Regions from separate parts of the Pseudomonas sp. BGA-UO-ETr-WB11 genome, predicted to be linked through region 2. Evidence: predicted binding sites of a transcription regulator. Region 2 holds the regulator's gene; each other region holds the start of a gene.
What was found. Region 2 encodes FliA, which starts transcription of late flagellar genes. Its sites were predicted from a motif close to CTAAAGTTTNNNNNNNNNNNGCCGNTAA; they were not measured.

Region 1: a site for FliA is predicted at 1,530-1,557, ahead of AC56DI_RS13220 (methyl-accepting chemotaxis protein). Genes of this name have one in related genera too.
Region 3: a site for FliA is predicted at 2,282-2,309, ahead of AC56DI_RS00380 (methyl-accepting chemotaxis protein). Genes of this name have one in related genera too.

The regions. Positions count from the first base shown of each region.
Region 1 covers NZ_JCAQOS010000007.1:522,610-529,203, reverse strand. The annotation lists gene AC56DI_RS13230 (MltF family protein) at 1-423, opposite strand, end outside; gene AC56DI_RS13225 (TatD family hydrolase) at 650-1,489, shown strand; gene AC56DI_RS13220 (methyl-accepting chemotaxis protein) at 1,667-3,142, shown strand; gene AC56DI_RS13215 (acyl-CoA thioesterase) at 3,188-3,985, opposite strand; gene AC56DI_RS13210 (transglutaminase TgpA family protein) at 4,105-6,105, opposite strand; gene AC56DI_RS13205 (DUF58 domain-containing protein) at 6,102-6,594, opposite strand, start outside.
Region 2 covers NZ_JCAQOS010000002.1:132,170-138,763, forward strand. The annotation lists gene AC56DI_RS01045 (chemotaxis protein CheA) at 1-293, opposite strand, end outside; gene AC56DI_RS01050 (protein phosphatase CheZ) at 305-1,093, opposite strand; gene AC56DI_RS01055 (chemotaxis response regulator CheY) at 1,113-1,487, opposite strand; gene fliA (RNA polymerase sigma factor FliA) at 1,572-2,318, opposite strand; gene fleN (flagellar synthesis regulator FleN) at 2,315-3,151, opposite strand; gene flhF (flagellar biosynthesis GTPase FlhF) at 3,246-4,553, opposite strand; gene flhA (flagellar biosynthesis protein FlhA) at 4,565-6,594, opposite strand, start outside.
Region 3 covers NZ_JCAQOS010000001.1:74,672-81,265, reverse strand. The annotation lists gene AC56DI_RS00395 (ATPase) at 1-623, opposite strand, end outside; gene AC56DI_RS00390 (hypothetical protein) at 935-1,198, shown strand; gene AC56DI_RS00385 (NAD-dependent epimerase/dehydratase family protein) at 1,208-2,203, opposite strand; gene AC56DI_RS00380 (methyl-accepting chemotaxis protein) at 2,407-4,365, shown strand; gene AC56DI_RS00375 (LysR family transcriptional regulator ArgP) at 4,391-5,290, opposite strand; gene AC56DI_RS00370 (LysE/ArgO family amino acid transporter) at 5,390-5,992, shown strand; gene AC56DI_RS00365 (superoxide dismutase) at 6,183-6,594, shown strand, end outside.

The DNA of each region.
Region 1 (6,594 bases), on a different contig from region 2:
CGTGACCAGTACCATCGGCACCTGCGCCTCGGTCGCGCGGGTCGGGGTGACGTGTTGTTGGCCCTGCAGGCTTAACAGCTCTCCCGGCGCCAACAGATCACCTTCACCCCGTTGCAGGGCGGCCAGCAGTTGCTCTTTGGCTTTGGGGATCAGCCGCAGCCGCAATGGCCGCTGACTATCACGATTGAGGTATTGGACAAAGCTGCGCACCCGCTGCAGTTCAACGCCAAGCGCCTGGCCCTTGACCTCTGCGGAACTGTGACGACTCTGATTGATCAGCACCCGCAGCTCGCCGCGCTGGCGGATATCGGCCAGGTCAGCCGTCACCTGAGCGCCTTGCTCCGGGTGCAGCGGCTCGCCCAGGCGCGCACTGACCGGCAGTGGCAGCCACAGCAGCAGGTAAATGAACAGCCGTCGGATCATCCGCTCTCCATACAGGCAACCAGGGCAAACCACCCCGCCAGCCTGAGAGATGGGCGGCCACGGCGGCCGCGGAGGTTCGCACAGCGCGATCAAAGGCGCCAGCCAAAGCTAGCTCGATACGTTAAAAAGCGGGTTTAACCCTCTGTAAATAGAGGCTTTATAGCTTGTTAATAAGCTCTGCTATGCTGCGCCGGCAACAGCCCTTAGCAGCGTCAGAGGAAGCACCATGCAACTCATCGACATTGGCGTCAATCTGACCCATCCAAGCTTTGCCAACCAACGTGAAGCGGTACTCGAACGTGCCATTGCCGCGGGTGTTTGCCAGATGCTGCTGACTGGCACCAGCGTGGAAGGCAGTGAACAGGCCCTGCAGCTGTGTGAACAACTCGACCCGCAAGGCCAGCGCCTGTTCGCTACAGCTGGCGTTCATCCCCATGACGCCAGCAGCTGGACAGCCGACAGCCCGCGCGTGCTGCTCGACCTTCTCAAGCACTCCCGCGCCCGTGCCGTAGGTGAATGCGGACTGGACTTTAATCGCGACTTTTCCCCGCGGCCCCTGCAGGAAAAAGCCCTGGAGCAACAATTGGCCCTGGCCGTCGAGTTGCAGTTACCTGTGTTTCTCCATGAGCGCGACGCGACTGAACGCCTATTGGCCATCCTGCGTGAGTTCCGTGACCAATTGCCGGCCGCGGTGGTGCATTGCTTCACCGGCGAGCAGCGCAGCTTGTTCAGTTACCTCGACCTGGACCTGTACATCGGCATTACCGGCTGGGTCTGCGATGAGCGCCGCGGCAGTCATCTGCACCCCTTGTTGCGTGAGATTCCCCCGCAGCGCCTGATGCTGGAAAGCGACGCGCCCTTCCTGCTGCCACGCAACCTGCGACCCAAGCCCAAAAGTGGCAAAAATGAACCGGCATTTTTGCCTCACGTGCTTAATGAAGTGGCCTTGCACCGCGGCGAGAGCCTCGAACAACTGGCACTCAGTACCAGCGCCAATGCCCGCCGATTTTTTGCATTACCTTCTATTGCCGATACGCAATTCGCTGATGATGAAACCTGCGCCTAAGCTACTGTCATGCTTGCGTAGACACTTTGTTTCCAATTGGTTAAAGCTCACTTGCTGCTGGCCGTTACAGTGACCAAGCCAACATTGATGTTGGTCAAGTGGTCAGCAACGGTCCTGTATAAGAATGCTGGCGCATTGCCATCCGGCACCTCAACCCTCTGACTGAAGAAGATCCCCATGGGCGCGTGGATGCGAGATTTATCCCTCAAGTACAAGTTCTGGGCAGTCAATGCCGTGTCGTTCTTCACCACTCTGCTGCTGGTTCTTTACGCCATGCAGTTGGAGCAGCAAACGGCTGTCAGTTCAGCTAAACGTGCGGCCCAGGAACAGGCGCAGATGCTGGCCAGTTGGCCGGCAGAGCAAACCCTGCCAAAAGGCGAGCAGTTGCTGACCTTTGCCAAGGGCCAAACGCCGAGCCGTGCCGGCACTGCCGAGTTGGCCCGAGCCCAAGGCTGGGTCGACCTTGAAGGCGATGCTGTGGCTGCGGATGAGCCGTTGATTGGCGCTCATGTGATTGATCTCGCCAACGGTCAACGTCTCGCCGTGCTGGCCCACGCGCCAACGCTGCTGCAGGTATTCGAGCAGCGCGCCTTCAGCTACGCCGTGGTGGTGTGTGTGCTGATGTTGGCATTGCTGGCAGCCTCGCAACTGTTGATTCACTTCCTTTTGGTGCACCTCAACACCCTTAAAGACGTGATGTTGCAGGTGGAAAAGAGTGGTGATCTGAACGCCCGTGTGCCGCTCTCCAGCCGCGACGAAGTGGGCCAGATGGCCAGCGCCTTCAACGCTATGCAGGCTGGTTATCTGCGCATTGTCAGCGCCGTCGATCAAGCCGCCAGCCGCCTGGATGTCGATGCAGAGTTGCTGGCAGCGAACATGCAGAACGTTCGCCAGGGCATGCTCGGCCAACAAAGCGAGACCGACCAGGTGGCCACCGCCATCAACGAGATGTCGGCGACAGTGCATCACATTGCCCAATACACCGCTGAAACCCGCGACCAGTCGAAAAATGCCGACCAATTGGCTGGCGATGGCCAGGCGGCCGTCAGCCGCGTCAGTCAATCAATTGCCGGGTTGTCAGCGGGCGTCCAACAAACCGCGGAAATGATTCAGCGCCTGGCCACCGACAGCCAGAAAATCAGCAACGTCGTCAATGAAATCCACGGCATTGCCGAGCAAACCAACCTGCTCGCCCTGAATGCCGCGATCGAAGCCGCCCGTGCGGGGGAAATGGGTCGCGGCTTTGCCGTGGTGGCCGATGAAGTGCGCAACCTGGCCAAGCGCGTGCAAAATTCCACCGACGAAATCACCACCATGATCGGCACCCTGCAGTCAGGCACCCGCGACGCCGTCGACTTCATGCAGGAAAGCTCGTTCAAGGCTGACGACTGCGTGCAGCAGGCTCAGGAAGCCGGCGAAGCCCTGGCCGCTATTGCCGGTGCCGTTGGGCAGATGCGTGACAGCAATACGCAAATTGCCGTGGCAGCAGAACAGCAAAGCCAGGTTGCCGAAGAAATGACCCGCGCGGTGATCAGCATTCGCGATGTCACCGAGAAGACCGTGCAACAAACCGTTGAGTCGGCCAGCACCAGTAAGCACCTGGCCATTCTGGCCGGTGACCTGACCAAAGCCATTCACCAACTCAAGTTCTAAACCTTGGCTATTGCCTGCCGGCTGCAACAGCTCCGGCAGGCAACCTCAGCCAAACACCGTAACGGTCTGCCGACTCAAGGCAATCAGCTCCCCGCTCGGGCTCCACAGTCCGGCAGCAATATGCCCGTAACCGTCACGGGCATGCTCCACTTCAGCCTGATACATGCACCAGTCCTCGGTGGTCAGGGCCGGGAATGGCTGCACGAACTCGATGGTCCATGTCAGCGAGCTGCCCGGTGCCGGCGCACTCAGGTGCGGCAGCACCGCTGGCGGCCAAGCGTCTACCAGGGCCAGTAAGTGCGCTTCCTCCAGCGCCTCCACTGGATCGTGGTCACGCAAGCGTACCCAGCCGCCCATATGCCGCGATTGGTTGTTACTGAACGGCATGCCGCCCTCGCCCCAGCGCATGGCCAGATAGCGGGTGAACTCCGGGGTGACGTTCTTGATGTAGGGCATTTCCTGACACTCGGCTGCCGGCTTCATCGTCGGCGCGGGCAGTGCCGGCACATCGATTACCGAGGACCGCGAAGCGCCAAAACTGCCCTGCACCAGGGTCACTACCTGGCCGTTCTGCACCGCACGTCCCAGCACCTGGCTAACCGCCTTGCCCTCACGCAGCACTTCGGCCTCGAAACTCACCGGCGCATCCAGTGTCAGGGGCCCGACGAAGGTCACCGCCAGCGAACGCACCGGCCGCCCAGCCGGCACCTTGGCGCGCATGGCCTCAAACACCAATGCCACAGCCAGCCCGCCAAAACCGGCGCGGCCCTGGCCCCAGACACTGGGAATCACCACCGCATGGGGATTGAGGCGCACCGCGTGAAGCAATTGAGAAAACGTCATGCCAACCTCGCAAAGAAAATTCAGTGGCGATCTTAGGCGACGCCACTGGCCGTTAGGAACCGACTGAACGGATATTTATGCCCGTGTTAACGAGGCATTGATCAAGCATGCTGAACCCATCAACCCGGCGTTTTGGTTAAGCGCCAAGGCAAGCCTCGGCGCAAGACGCGCAAGCTGCGTACCAACGACTGGGCATCCAGCGCAGTGCGACCATACTGCTGCGCCTCAAACGCCTGGGCAAATGCCCTGATTGCTTCGGCCTGCGCCGGCAACTGCCGGGCCGCACGTTCGGCATAGGCCCGTGGGCCTTCCGCGGCCTGACGTGGCACGCCATGGCGAGCGAGCAAGCGGTCGAAATGGCGAAATTGGCGCAGCAGCGGATCGCACTCGCGGCGCCAGGGTTTGAACAAAAACAACGCCAACAGCCCCAGCAACAGCCCGCCGCCACCCACCAGTGCCAGGCCCAGTAATTGACCGTCCATGCGCCCAAACCAGCGCTGCAAGAGCTGCAGCTGCTGGGCACCTTGATAGCCGAGAACCCAGCGCTGCCAACCGTGGTTGAGATCGTCCCAACTCAGACGCAACTGATTCAGCCAGGCCACCTGCCGATAGCGCAGGGGCGACAGCGGAGAGTCGGCCAGAAAGCTTTGCTCGCCACTGAGAGCCTGCTCAAGCCCCTGCTCAATTCGCTCGGGCGCGACGGCAAAGGTCGGATCGACGCTGGTCCAGCCCTGCCCGGCTTGCCAGTACTCAACCCAGGCATGGGCGTCGAACTGGCGCACAGTGAGAAAATTGCCCCGCGGGTTCAGCTCCCCTCCCTGATAACCGGCCACCACCCGCGCAGGGATGCCGGCTGCGCGCAGCACAAAGGTCATGGCCCCGGCGTAATGCGCGCAAAACCCACGACGGGTACGAAACAGAAACTCATCAATGCTATCGACACCCACCAGGGGCGGTTTCAGGGTGTAGTGATAAGGCTCGCGATTGAAGTGCTGCAATAACGCCTGCACCAGGTCGTCTGGTTTCGGATGGCGGGCCAGCAGCTCGCGGGCCCACGCGCGGCTGCGTGGATCGCTCTGCGCCGGCAGTTGCAGGCTGTCGCCCATGGCGCTCATGGGTAGATCGGCATTGCGCAGCACCTCTGGCCAGGATCGCACACGGTATTGCAGCGGCTGATCGAGCGGCTGCGGCGACTGCAAACTGAAGTCGCGGCGCGCTTGGATACCGCCCTCCTCGCTGCGCGCCACATCCAAGGCAAACAGCCAATTACGCCCACTGGCCTGGGCGATCACGCTGTACTCCCAGGGCTGCCCACGGGCAGTCCACTGCGCAGCGTTTGGCTGATTGACCAAGGGCGCCTGGGACCAGCGCCGACCATCAAAGTGTTCAAGGGTCAGCGCGCGCCAGTACAACTGCGCCCGTGCCGGCGGCGCGCCGTCAAAGGTGGCGGTAAATACCAGCTCATCGGACTTGCTCAGCTCGGCAATATCGGCCGGCGCCATGCTGTCAGACAGGCCACTCAGGGCCTTGTTAGGGTTAGGCAGCGCCCACAGCGGCCCCAGACGCGGAAAGAACACAAACAGCAGCAGCATCAACGGCAGCGCCTGGGCCAACAACCCTAAAGAAAGGCGCAGGGTCGGCCAGGGACGCATGGCCAGCCGGCTTTGCTGTAAGCCGATCAAGGCCGCCAGCAGTGCGCTGACCGGCAGCAGGCTGTAGGCGGCGGCCAGCAGGCTGTCATCGAACAGGTAGGCAGTTACCACGCAGAAGAAACCAAGCAGGATCAACACTAAGGCATCACGCTGGCTGCGCAGCTCCACCAGCTTGAGGACAAACGCGGCGATCAACAGCACCACCCCGGCATCGAGGCCCACCAGGCTGCCGCGCGAGGCGAATACACCCGCCGCAGCGGCCAACATCAGCCCAGCTTTGGCCAGGCGGGTTGGATAACCGACGCGCATGCGAAAGATCTGCACTCGCCAACCGGCGCAGCCCAGCCACAGGCCAATTACCCACAGCGGCAGATGGCCAAGGTGCGGCACGATCACCAGGGCCTGGGCCACCAGCAGCCAGGTCAGGCTAATGCGCGGAATCGCTGGCTGAGCACGGGCTTCGCTCATGGGCTACTCCCGAACAACGCCAGGGCCCTTAGGCAGGTTTCACGCTGAGCGGCCCCGCTGGCCATGGGCAAGTGCTGACCGGGCAGGTGCAGGGCAAACGCCTGCTGCGCCGCGCTTAACTGCAATACCCAATGGCACAAGTGCGACAGGCGCGTCTCGACATCGCCACCTATGGCCTCGAAATCCAGGCAGATATCACGCCCCGCCAGCGCAGCAAAATCCTTCACCAGCAAACCCTGGCCTCGTGAATAGGCTTTCCAGTGCAGACGCTTTTTCGAGTCGCCCGGCTGGTAACTGCGCAAGCCCTGAAAGTCATCACTGCCTTGGCCTAGCGCCCGACTGCCCTGCTCTTCGCTGTCGTCTGCGCCGGCAGTCAGCAAGGGCAAATCGGCGGCCAGAGGTTGCGGATAGACCAGCACGGACTGGTCCAGATCGACCCAACTCCAGGCCAGCAGAATCCCCAGGGGAAAGCGACTCTCGACCCGCAAG
Region 2 (6,594 bases):
GCATCCAGGGCCTCAAGCACCACATCCATGAGCTCGGAATCAACCCGACGCGAGCCTTTACGCAAAATGTCGAACACGTTTTCGGCGATATGGCAGCACTCCACCAGCTCATTGAGCTGAAGGAATCCGGCGCCGCCTTTGACGGTGTGAAACCCACGGAAAATCGCATTGAGCAAATTCATATCGTCCGGGCGGCTTTCCAGCTCAACCAACTGCTCGGACAATTGCTCAAGAATCTCGCCGGCCTCTACCAGGAAGTCCTGGAGAATCTCTTCATCGGCGCCGAAGCTCATTCGCGTGCTCCCTAAAATCCAAGGCTGGACAGCAGATCATCGACATCGACCTGACCGGATACGACGTCATCACGCTTATCGGCATGAATCTGCGGACCTTCACCCCGGGTTGGCTCTTTTTGTTGTTCTTGTTCGGCACGCAATGCGTCGTGATCGTGCTGAATGCCGGTATAGCGATCGATCTGCGAGGCCATGCACACCAGTTTGACCAGGTTGCGCTCGACCTCTGTTACCAGACTAGTGACCCGTTTGATCACCTGCCCAGTTAGATCCTGAAAATCTTGCGCCAGCAAAATGTCGTTGAGGTTGCCGGACAATTTGCTGCTGTCGCGCTCGCTACGCTCAAGGAACAACTCGATACGTTTAGCCAGTTCGCGAAACTCATCGGCACCGACCTCGCGACGCATAAAGCGCGCCCAATCAACCCCCAATGATCGCGACTCGCTGCTCAAATCATTGACCAGCGGCGCGCTCTCCTCCACCAGATCCATAGTGCGGTTAGCTGCTTTCTCGGTCATGCGCACAACGTAGTTGAGACGTTCGGTGGCATCACTGATCTGCGACACCTCCTCCGCATGGGAGCCGTGCAAATCGATTTGAAAGTTGACGATGGAGTTGTGCAGCTCACGAGTTAGCTTACCGACCTCGAAATACAGGCCTTGATCGCGTGCTTTGTTTAAATCGTGAATGACTTGTACAGCGTCGCCGAAATTGCCTCGTTCGAGGCTGTCCAGCAAATCTCGGGCGTGAGTTTTAAGGCTCGTTTCTAGATCGCCCATCTGCGGTTTTTCGTGCTCCATAGCGCCCTCGCGGCAGACATCAGCCGTTAACCCGCTCAAAGATCTTGTCGATCTTCTCTTTCAGCACTTGAGCAGTGAACGGCTTGACTACATAGCCATTCACCCCCGCCTGCGCCGCTTCAATAATCTGGTCGCGCTTGGCTTCTGCGGTCACCATCAACACCGGCAACTGCTTCAGGCGCTCGTCGGCACGCACCGCACGCAACAGGTCGATACCCGTCATGCCCGGCATGTTCCAGTCAGTGACCAGAAAGTCGAAACTGCCACTCTGCAACATCGGCAGTGCTGTAACGCCGTCATCGGCCTCGGCGGTATTGGTAAAACCCAAGTCACGCAAGAGGTTCTTGATGATCCGGCGCATCGTCGAGAAGTCATCGACGATGAGGATTTTCATATTCTTGTCCAAATCGACCTCCGTACAGTCCTAAACATGCCCAGCGCCTGGACATGCCGTGCAATCGTGAAACCAGCGTTGTGCTTAGTGCTCACGCCATTCGCCTAGCCGGGCCCGCAAACGTGCGGCGCACTGGCTGTGTAACTGGCTGACGCGAGATTCACTGACCCCCAGCACTTCGCCAATTTCCTTCAGATTCAGCTCTTCATCGTAATACAGGGCCAGGATCAAGCGCTCGCGCTCTGGCAAGTTGGCGATGGCATCAGCCAACGCCGCCTGGAAGCGTTCCTCTTCCAGATCACCAGAGGGCTCAAGCTGGGTAGTGCCCCTTTCTTCATGACTACCGCCCGGCTCGTTTTCCTGTAACAGGTCATCGAAGCTGAACAAACGGCTGCCCAAAGTGTCGCTCAGAATGCCGTAGTAATCCTCGAGACTCAATTGGAGTTCGGCCGCAACCTCTTGATCTTTAGCGTCTCGACCCGTTCTAGCCTCAACTTTTCGAATTGCATCGCTAACCATGCGACTGTTTCGATGCACCGAACGCGGTGCCCAATCGCCTTTACGCACGTCATCAAGCATGGCACCGCGGATGCGAATACCTGCGTAAGTTTCAAAACTGGCGCCCTTGGTGGCATCGTATTTGGTGGAAGCTTCGAGCAAGCCAATCATGCCCGCCTGGATCAAATCGTCCACCTGCACGTTAGCGGGTAACCGCGCCAACAGGTGATAAGCAATGCGTTTGACCAGAGGCGCATAGCGCTCGATCAACTGGTGCCGGGAGTCCTGCGCCTGCGCTTTGCTGTACATACGAAGTCCAGTGGCTGCTGTCATACGCCGATGTCCGCACTCGACTGCTGCTGCACCAGGCGCTCAACGAAAAACTCCAGATGTCCACGCGGGTTGGCCGGTAAAGGCCAGGCATCAACTTTCTGGGCGATTGCCTTGAATGCCAGCGCGCATTTCGAGCGCGGGAACGCTTCATACACCGCACGTTGCTTCTGCACGGCCTTGCGTACCGATTCGTCGTAGGGAATGGCCCCTACGTACTGCAAGGCCACGTCGAGGAAACGATCAGTGACCTTAGTCAGCTTAGCAAACAGATTGCGTCCTTCTTGCGGACTGTGGGCCATGTTGGCCAGCACCCGGAAACGACTCATGCCGTGATCGCGATTGAGCAGTTTGATCAGCGCGTAGGCGTCGGTGATCGAGGTGGGCTCATCGCACACCACCAGCAGGACTTCCTGGGCGGCGCGCACAAAACTCACCACGCCATCGCCAATGCCGGCGGCGGTATCGATGATCAACACATCAAGGTTGTCGCTGATCTCGCTGAACGCCTGAATCAAACCGGCGTGCTGCATCGGCGTCAGCTGCACCATGCTCTGGGTACCGGATGCGGCAGGCACAATGCGGATGCCGCCCGGCCCTTGCAGCAGCACGTCACGCAGTTCGCACTCACCACTGATCACGTCTTCCAGCGTACGTTTGGCGGTCAGCCCCAGCAGCACGTCGACGTTAGCCAACCCCAGGTCGGCGTCCATCAACATGACCCGCCGACCAAGGTCGGCCAGGGCCAGGGACAGGTTCACCGACACATTGGTCTTGCCGACGCCGCCCTTGCCGCCGGTCACCGCAATCACCTGAACGGGATGCATACTACCCATGTTCTCTACACACCTTGTCTTGCTTCAACTGGGATCGCCTGCCTGAGTTAACTCAGGAACGTCAGGCGATGCAAGGTACACACCTTCTCACAGGCTAGCCGACGCGCTGGGAGGGGTGCTGATATAAATCCGCAAACATATCGGCCATGGCATCTTCACTGGGCTCTTCGGGCGCCTGCAGACTCACGGCGCGACTGACCAGTTGATGGCTGCGCGGCACCTGCAAATCATCAGGAATCTTAGGCCCATCAGCCAGATAGGCTACCGGTAGGTGCTGGCTGATAGCCAGCCCTAAAACCTCACCGAGGCTGGTGGCTTCATCCAGTTTGGTCAAGATACAGCCGGACAATCCACAACGCTTGTAACTATGGTACGCCGCCTTGAGCACTTGGCTCTGGCTGGTGGCAGCTAAAACCAGATAATTCTTTGCCTTGACGCCACGGCTCGCCAGGGCCTCCAGCTGCATGCGCAGCTCAGGTGCGCTACCCGGCAGCCCGGCGGTATCGATCAACACCACACGCTTACGCACCAGCGGCGCCAGAGCCTGAGTCAAGGATTGGCCAGGATCAACCTGGGTCACCGAGACATTGAGAATGCGCCCCAGGGTTTTGAGCTGCTCCTGGGCGCCAATGCGATAGCTGTCCATGCTCACCAAGGCGATATTTTGCGCGCCGTACTTGAGCACATAGCGCGCGGCCAGCTTAGCCAAGGTGGTGGTTTTACCCATGCCCGCAGGCCCTACCAAGGCAATCACTCCGCCCTCTTCCAGCGGTTCAACCTGCGGCGTACGAATGGCGTGGGCCAGATGAGCCAGCAGCATGCGCCAGGCCTGGCGCGGCTCGGTCACCTTGGCAACCCGCTCCAGCAATGCCCGCGACAAATCGGCCGACAAGCCCATGCGCTGTAGCCGCCGCCACAGATTGGCTTGCTGCGGTTTGCGGGTTTGCAGCTGACCCCAGGCGATCGAGCCCAGCTGCACTTCGATCAATTCACGCAGGCCATGCAATTCAAAACGCATGGCATCCAGGGCGCTTTGCTCGGTGCCGGCAGAGGCTGCAGCGGCACTGCGTGGCAAGGCCGGACGAGGCGCCAGCGGTTTGGCAGCTGCCGCTGCAGCCGGGCCGAACAACTGGCCGTTCTGGCCGTTGTCCGCCTCCACCCGCGTGGTCAGTTCGGCATGGGCACTGGCGATCCGCGATTGGGTCTTGCGCAACTCAGCTTCCAGAGCCGGGTTGGCCTGACGCGCCGGCGCAGCAGGTACCTGATAGTCCAGGGCGGCCGTCAGCTCCACACCGCCAGCAACCCGGCGATTGGCGATGATCGAGGCGTCAGCGCCCAGCTCATCACGCACCAGTTTCATGGCTTGACGCATATCGGCGGCGAAAAAGCGTTTGACTTGCATGGCCTAGGACCTCAGTTCTGTCCCACCGTCGCAACGATGGTGACCTGCTTGTTATCCGGGATTTCCTGGTACGCCAGCACGTGCATATTCGGCACGGCCAGTCGAGCAAAGCGCGAGAGCATCGCCCGGACCGGACCGGCTACCAGCAGAATCGCTGGCTTGCCGAGCATTTCCTGGCGCTGCGCCGCATCCACCAGGGAACGCTGCAGCTTCTCGGCCATGCCAGGTTCAAGGAGGATGCCCTCCTCTGAGCCCTGACCGGCCTTCTGCAAGCTATTGAGCAAGATCTGTTCCAACCTTGGCTCAAGGGTGATCACAGGCAGCTCCGGCTCTAGTCCCACAACGCTTTGCACGATTGCGCGGGCCAAGGCCACACGGACCGCCACCACCATGGCGGCGGGATCTTGACTCTTGGTCGCGGTGTTGGCGATGGTCTCGGCGATGGTGCGGATGTCACGTACTGGCACCTGCTCCTGCAACAAGGCCTGCAACACCTTAAGCAGGGTCGACAGCGATACCGTGCCCGGCACCAGCTCTTCTGCCAGCTTGGGCGAGCTCTTGGCCAGCAACTGCAAGAGCTGCTGAACCTCTTCATGGCCCAGCAGCTCATGGGAATGCTTGTGCAGCACTTGGTTGAGGTGGGTAGCGACTACGGTACTGGCATCCACCACCGTATAACCCAGTGACTGCGCCTGATCACGCTGATTAACATCAATCCACACCGCTTCCAGGCCAAACGCCGGATCCTTGGCGGCAATGCCGTTGAGCGGGCCGAACACCTGGCCAGGGTTGATCGCCAGTTCGCGATCCGGATACACCTCGGCCTCGGCGACGCTGACACCCATTAGGGTCAGGCGATAGGCATTCGGCAACAGGTCCAGGTTGTCGCGGATATGCACCGACGGCATCAGAAAGCCCATTTCCTGGGACAGCTTCTTGCGTACACCCTTGATCCGCGCCAGTAACTGGCCGCCCTGGTTACGGTCCACCAGAGGAATCAAGCGATAGCCAACTTCCAGGCCAACCATGTCCACGGGCATCACATCATCCCAGCCCAACTCCTTGGTTTCCTGGGCACGCTGGGCCGGCAGCAGTTCCTGTTGGCGCTGGACTTCCTGCACCGCCTCTTCGCTGACCAGACGCTGCTTGTTGGCAATCCAATAAGCACCGCCTGCTGCCACCAGACCGAGGCTGATGAAGGAGAAGTGCGGCATGCCTGGCACCAGCCCCATGGCAATCATGATCGCCGCCGCCACGGCGAGCGCACGCGGCGAGGCAAACATCTGCCGATTGACCTGGGTGCCCATGTCTTCCGAACTGGAAACTCGCGTCACCATGATCGCCGCCGCCGTGGACAGCAACAGTGACGGAATCTGCGCCACCAGACCGTCACCAATGGTCAGCAGGGTGTAGATCTTCCCAGCCTCAGCAAACGCCAGGTCGTGCTGAAACACACCAATAGCGATGCCACCAATCAGGTTAATGAACAGAATCATCAGGCCGGCGATCGCATCGCCGCGTACAAACTTGCTGGCACCGTCCATGGAGCCGTAGAAGTCAGCTTCTTGGGACACTTCAGAGCGACGACGCTTAGCCTCCGCCTGCTCAATCAATCCAGCATTCAGGTCGGCATCAATCGCCATCTGTTTGCCCGGCATGGCATCCAGGGTGAAACGCGCACTGACCTCGGAAATTCGCCCAGCACCCTTGGTGACCACCACAAAGTTGATGATCATCAGGATCGCAAACACCACGATACCGACGACGTAGTTGCCGCCGATCACCACCTCACCAAACGCCTGAATCACCTGCCCTGCGGCCGCATGGCCATCCTGCCCGTGCAACAGCACCACCCGCGTGGACGCCACGTTGAGCGCAAGACGCAACAAGGTAGCCGCCAGCAGAATGGTGGGGAACACGGCAAAGTCGAGGGGGCGTAGGGCGTAGATGCTGACCAGCAAGACCACGATCGACAGGGCAATGCTGAAGGTAAACAACACATCGAGGAGAAACGGCGGAATCGGCAACATGACCATGCCGA
Region 3 (6,594 bases), on a different contig from region 2:
TCAGCTACATCGCCCGCAACGGCCTTCAATTGCGCCTCCAACTTACCCGCGTCGGCCTGCCCGTCCTTGAGCGCCACTTGCCCTGCCTCTAGGCTCTTGAGCTTAGTATCCAGCTGCCCGGCACTCGCAACTTGAGCCTTTACATCGGCAGCCAGCTGCTCCAGGCGTTTGCCTTGAGCGCCCTGTTGAGCGCCAACGGTCTGCTGCTGTTTGCCCAGCTCAGCGAGTTTATTTTCCAGTTGCTTGAGACGCAGTTTCAGCGCTTCGTTTTCACCGGTCACGCTTGACTCGGTAGCCACCACCTTGCCGGAAATGTCCTGCAAACGTCCCGCAGCATCTTCACTGATACGAGCAAAACTCTCCTGGGTAGCGACCAGTTGCTGCTCCATCAGGGAAATCTGCTGAAAGCTCCACCAGCTCAAACCTGCCAGCGCGATCAGTGAGGCCCCGAGCAACGCCCATAGCGGCCCGGTACTGGCCAACTTTGGCGCCGGCGCAGCCGAGTGAGACGAAGATGACGGTGGCATCTCGCTGGCGCGCGGCGGCGCAAAGCCATCGCGATCACGGCTGCCGCTGGAAAGACTGGGCATCTGATCAAGTTCGTCGAGTGCATCGTTACGCATGGGAAACCCGCAAAAAAATAAGCCAAAGCCAAAGAGCGCCGAGTATACCGCTTCGCCAGCCCGGCTTCAGCGCCGCGCCAGGGCAGTGCAAGCTGCACCGACGAAGTGCAGCAGATGCGACTGCCCACCCCTGCAAGCCAGGCACCGCGCCAACCCGCGAAGTGGTACGCCACTTGCAAATACCCCTGCGTCACAAGGGCCGCGCTAGAGCGGCGCAGTGACTGAGGGCGAGCCGCAACTCGCCGCTCGCCCTGCCGGCCGATCAATGGGGAAAGGCCAGCAGCTCTCTTCAACGTCGGGGGACGTCACCAATGGAACTGACCAAAGCTATTGTCGATTGCATGCAAACGCTGCGTCGCCGTCTGCGCGATGAGTTGGACATCAACATCCGCCTGAGCCAGAGCGATGCGATCAACGCCATGTTGCTCGCCTGCCTGCAGTCCTCCCAGGAAGAAACCCGTGAATTGGGTTCACACCTGAGCGAGTTGAGCGGCATTCATCTGCCACCGCCGCAGCTTAGCGAAGAGCAACTGATCGCCAAGTACACCCGCTATGCCGGGCCGCTGCGCGGTTGAGACTGGCCGTCACAACCCAAGCTCTTGCGCCTGCCAGTTCTGACAAAACTCATCCAGCGCAGACCACAGGCTGACCCGCGGATCGTAGTCGAGGTATTGCCGGGCACGGCTGATATCCAGGGAGAAATTCTTGGCCATCACCGCCACGCCCAGGCGAAACAAGGTCGGTTCGGGCCGCCCCGGCAAGAGCTTGCAGAGCGTCTCATTGAGGGTCGCGGCGCCATAGGCCAGCCCATACGGCAGATGCCGGGTTACCGGCGGCAGGTCGAGTTGGCGCAAAACATAATTGACCACATCCCACAGCGGCACCGGCGCACCGTTACTGATGTTATAGGCCTTGCCTAAGGCTGGCGCACCCGCCAGCAGGGCGCTGAACAGGGCGTCATTAAGGTTCTGCACGCTGGTGAAATCCACCTTGTTCAGGCCGTTGCCGATAATCGACAAGCGCCCCTTGCGCTGCATATTGATCAATCGCGGGAAGATACTGGTGTCACCGGCGCCAGTAACGAAGCGCGGACGCAGAGCCAGCACCTCCAGGCCAAACTCGGCGGCGCCAAAGACCTTCTGCTCGGCCAGGTATTTGGTGGCGCCGTAATGATCGGAAAAGCGCTTGGGCACCTGTTCCTCGGTGATACCTACATGATCGCGACCATCAAAATAGATCGACGGCGACGACAGATGCACCAGGCGCCGTACCTGCTGCCCCAGGCAGGCCTCGACCACATTCTCAGTGACCGTCACGTTGGCCTGATGAAACGCCGCGTAACGCCCCCATACGCCGACCGCCCCAGCGCAATGCACCACCGCATCCACACCACGACACAGGCGCTGCACCAACGCCGCATCGCCCAGATCACCGGCTACCAACTCGGCACCACGGGCCAGCAGAGGTTCCACGGCATCGGCCCGGCGTGCACTAACGCGAACCTGCAGGCCCTGTTCCAGGGCAAATCGTGCGAAGCGCCCACCGATAAAGCCACTCGCACCGGTCACCAAAATCTTCATCCAACCCCCTACCAAGCCCCAGCCATCGTGCCGCGCACTCTAGCAGCGGCAGCGTAGCCTACGCTCTAACCCAGCAAGCCAAAATTGCGCCTCCAGAGGCCGACACAGATAAAAATCAGCCTCGTTCGATTATTTGCACGCTTCTTGCAGAATATCTAACAGCCTAAATCTTTGTCACCCATCTACCCGTGGAGCCGCTGCACATGCCACTACGTCTGAAACTGGCCCTGAGCTACCTGCTAATCGGGCTACTGCCCGTCCTGGCCATGGCCTTCGTGGTCTACCAGCAAGCCAGTGAAGCCCTGCGCGTGCAGACCCTCAATGCCCTGGAAGCCGTGGCAAATATCAAACAGCAGCAACTGCTGGATAACTGGCAGGAGCGCCACAACCAGATCAGCACCCTGGCCAGCAACCTGAGCAACAGCTATGAGGGGCTGGACACCAACGCCCTGCTCAGCAGTTCCAACTATGACCGCCCCATTTTCGAAAACTTTATCGCTACCTTTGGTTACCGCGAACTGAAACTGGTGTTGCCCGACGGCACGGTGATGTTCAGCTTGCTGCGAGGTGCCGACTACCAGAACAACCTCGGCAGCGAGGCTCTGCGCAACACGCCCCTGGCCCGACTGGTGAAGCAAAGCGCTGAAAAGCACCAGGTTATGATCAGCGACCTGCTCTACAACGAGCTTAGCCAGGCGCCAACCCAGTACCTGGCCGCCCCCATCGGCAGCGACGATGAGCTGCAAATGACTCTGGTGCTGGAGCTGCCCATAGCCCCGCTCAACGCCGTCATGCAAACCCGCCAGGGGCTTGGTGAACAGGGGGAGACCTATCTGGTGGGCAGCGACAGTCGCCTGCGCTCAGACTCCGCACGCTTCCCCGACCTGCAGGTCAGCCGCAGCCTCAGTCCATCCACAGCACTCACCGCCGACGCCATCAGCCGCGCCCTCGCGGGTCAGCAAGGCCGCCTGGAAGAGGCCGGACTGGATGGCCAGCCGGCCCTCAAGGTCTTCGTACCGCTGGAATTTGCGGGCAACCGCTGGGCCCTGATTGCGGAAATGGATCAGCAACAAGCGCTCGCTCCAGTACGCCAATTAATGTGGCAAATGCTCCTGCTCGGCCTCCTCACCGTGGTCGCGGTAGCCGCCGCCACCTGGCTGGTGAGCCGCAGCGTGATGCGGCCACTGGGGGGCGAACCCAGCAGCATGAGCGCCCTCGCCCGACGCCTGGCCGCAGGCGAACTCAATCTACCGTCTGTAGAGGGCCAGCAAGCCGGCCTGATGCAAGCCCTGCACGAGATGGCGCGAGCCTGGCGCGATGTCATCGAGAAACTGCGCCATTCCAGTCAGGCCATCGACCATGCCAGCGGCGACATCCTTACCGCCGCTGGGCAAACCAGCGAACGCCTCGACCAACAACAAGAAGCCCTTGAGATGGTCGTGAGTGCGGTCGAACAGATGGCCAGCACGGTGCAAGAAATTGCCCGCAACGCAGCCGACAGCGCCGCCAGTAGCAGCGCGGCACGCGGCGCCTTTGGGCAGATGCAGGGCACCCTGGAGCAGATGATCGGTCAGCAGGGCCGCCTGCTCACTGACATCAGCCAGGCCGGCAACGTGGTCGACACGCTGGCCAACGATGCCTTACAAATTGGCTCCGTGCTCGCCGTGATCCGCGGCATCGCCGAACAGACCAACCTGCTGGCCCTGAATGCCGCCATCGAGGCCGCCCGCGCCGGCGAGCAAGGCCGCGGTTTTGCCGTGGTCGCCGACGAAGTGCGCAACCTGGCTCAGCGCACCAGTAGCGCCACCGAAGAAATTGTCGCCATCACCCAAGCCCTGCAAGGTTCCTCTAGCGAGGCCCTGCAAGTGATGCGCGCCGCCGCAGGCCAAGCCCACGGCCTGGAGCAGGAAACCCAGGTAGTACTCGCAGCACTCAGCCAACTGGATCAGTCCCTGCAAGGCGTACAAACACTGGCCGAGCAGATTGCTGCTGCCGCCAACGAGCAGGCTGGCACTACCCAGGAGGTCAACCAGCACATGCACCGGCTGCATGACATGACCGGCGAGAATCGCCAAAGTGCAGCGCACACCCGCCGCAGCGGCGAACACCTGCTGGAAGTCTCCAGCGGCCAGCAGCACCTGGTGCAGCACTTTATTTTGTAAGCGGCGCTTAGGGTCTGTGGCCGCTTCATCGCGAGCCGGGCATGACCAGCCACTGCCCGGCGCTGCGCTGCAATTGCAGGGTCAGTTCGGCAAGCAACTCGCCGCCATTGCGCCAGTGGTGCCAGTACAGCGGCACATCCAGCACCTGCTCCGGCAGCAACTCGCACAGACGGCCACTGGCTAGCTGCGCCTGCACCTGCTGCTCGGGCACCAGCCCCCACCCCAGCCCGCCTTCGGTCATACGCACAAAGCCTTCGGACGACGGACACAGGTGATGGACAAAGCCGCCCTCGACGCCCAAGCCCTGTAAATAGCGGTGCTGCAACTGGTCATCGGGGCCAAAGACGATGGCCGGGCTACGCGCCAGGGCCGCCGGTGTCACACCCTGAGCAAAGTGCCTCGCAATAAAAGCCGGACTGGCCAGGGCGCGATAACGCATGGCGCCCAGCAACTGACTGCGCGCCCCGGCCACCGGCCGCTCGCTGGCGCACACGCAGGCCGCCACATCGCCAGCCCGCATGCGCTTGAGGCCGACTTCCTGGTCTTCCACCAGCAACTCCAGCAGCACTCGGTGAGTCGCGCAAAACGGCCCCACCGCCGCTGCCCACCAGGTCGCCAGGCTGTCAGCATTCAACGCGATACGCAGCCGCTCGGGCCAAGCGCCCTCATCCAGAGCCGGCACCTGGCCTTGCAGATCGCGCTCCAGCAAGCGCACCTGCTGCACATGATTGAGCAGGCGCCGGCCGACATCGGTGGGCAACGGCGGCGTGCCGCGCACCAGCACCGGCTGACCGACCCGCGCTTCAAGCAATTTGATCCGCTGCGACACAGCCGACTGCGACACGCCGAGCAACTGCGCCGCTCGCTCGAATCCCGCCTGCTCCACCACGGCCGCCAGGGCAGCCAGCAGTTTGTAGTCGAACATTATTAGCAACCCTAATGAGTGATCAGTATAATTTGTTTTCCTTATACGCCAAGCCACCGGACACTGACCACCACGCACTTCACTTCCAGGAACCGTCCCATGTGGCACAGCTATCTCAACGGCATACTCGTGGCCTTTGGCCTGATCATGGCCATCGGCGCGCAAAACGCCTTCGTCCTCGCCCAGAGCCTGCGCCGCGAACACCACCTAGCCGTGGCGGCGCTGTGTGTCTTTTGTGATGCCCTGCTGGTCACCCTTGGCGTCTTTGGCCTAGCTACCCTACTGATGCAGAGTCCACTGCTGCTGGGTATTGCTCGCTGGGGCGGCGCTGCCTTCTTGCTCTACTACGGCGCCCTGGCCTTGCACCGCGCGGTGCGCCCGCAAAGCCTTGGTCAAGAGCAAGACAGTGGCCCACGCTCACGCCGCGCGGTGTTGCTCAGTGCCCTGGCCGTGACCCTGCTCAACCCCCATGTGTATCTGGATACCGTGTTGCTGATCGGCTCACTCGGGGCCCAGCAGGCAGTACCAGGCGCTTACGCACTAGGGGCCGCAAGCGCTTCCTTAGTGTGGTTTTTCACCCTGGCCCTGGGCGCCGCATGGCTCGCGCCCTGGCTGGCACGACCGGCCACCTGGCGCCTGCTGGATCTGTTGGTCGCTGCCATGATGTTTACCGTTGCGGCCCAGTTGCTCATGCCCACCTAAACGGCAACAGACCCTAACCAGGCTTTCCCACACAGTTGCTGCGTGGATAGCACTGGGCTCGGGTGCTATGATCCGGGGTTCGCGGCGCGCCGAGCCTAGGCTCCGAGCCGTCGACCGGCCCGTGAACCGGTCGCGCGCTTGCCGCGCGAGCCCTGACCTGATGCCCTGACCTGATAAATGGAGATAAACCATGGCTTTCGAATTGCCGCCGCTGCCCTACGAGAAGAACGCCCTCGAGCCGCACCTGTCCGCCGAGACCCTGGAATTCCACCACGACAAGCACCACAACGCTTACGTGGTTAACCTGAACAACCTGGTGCCGGGCACCGAGTTCGAAGGCAAGAGCCTGGAAGACGTCATCAAGACCTCGACCGGCGGCATCTTCAACAACGCCGCACAGATCTGGAACCACACCTTCTACTGGAACTGCCTGGCCCCTAACGCCGGCGGCCAACCGACTGGCGCGCTGGCCGATGCCATCAACGCGGCCTTCGGTTCGTTCGACAAGTTCAAGGAAGAGTTCAGCAAGACCTCCATCGGCACCTTCGGCTCCGGCTGGGGCTGGCTGGTGAAGAAGGCTGACGGCTCCCTGGCCCTGGCCA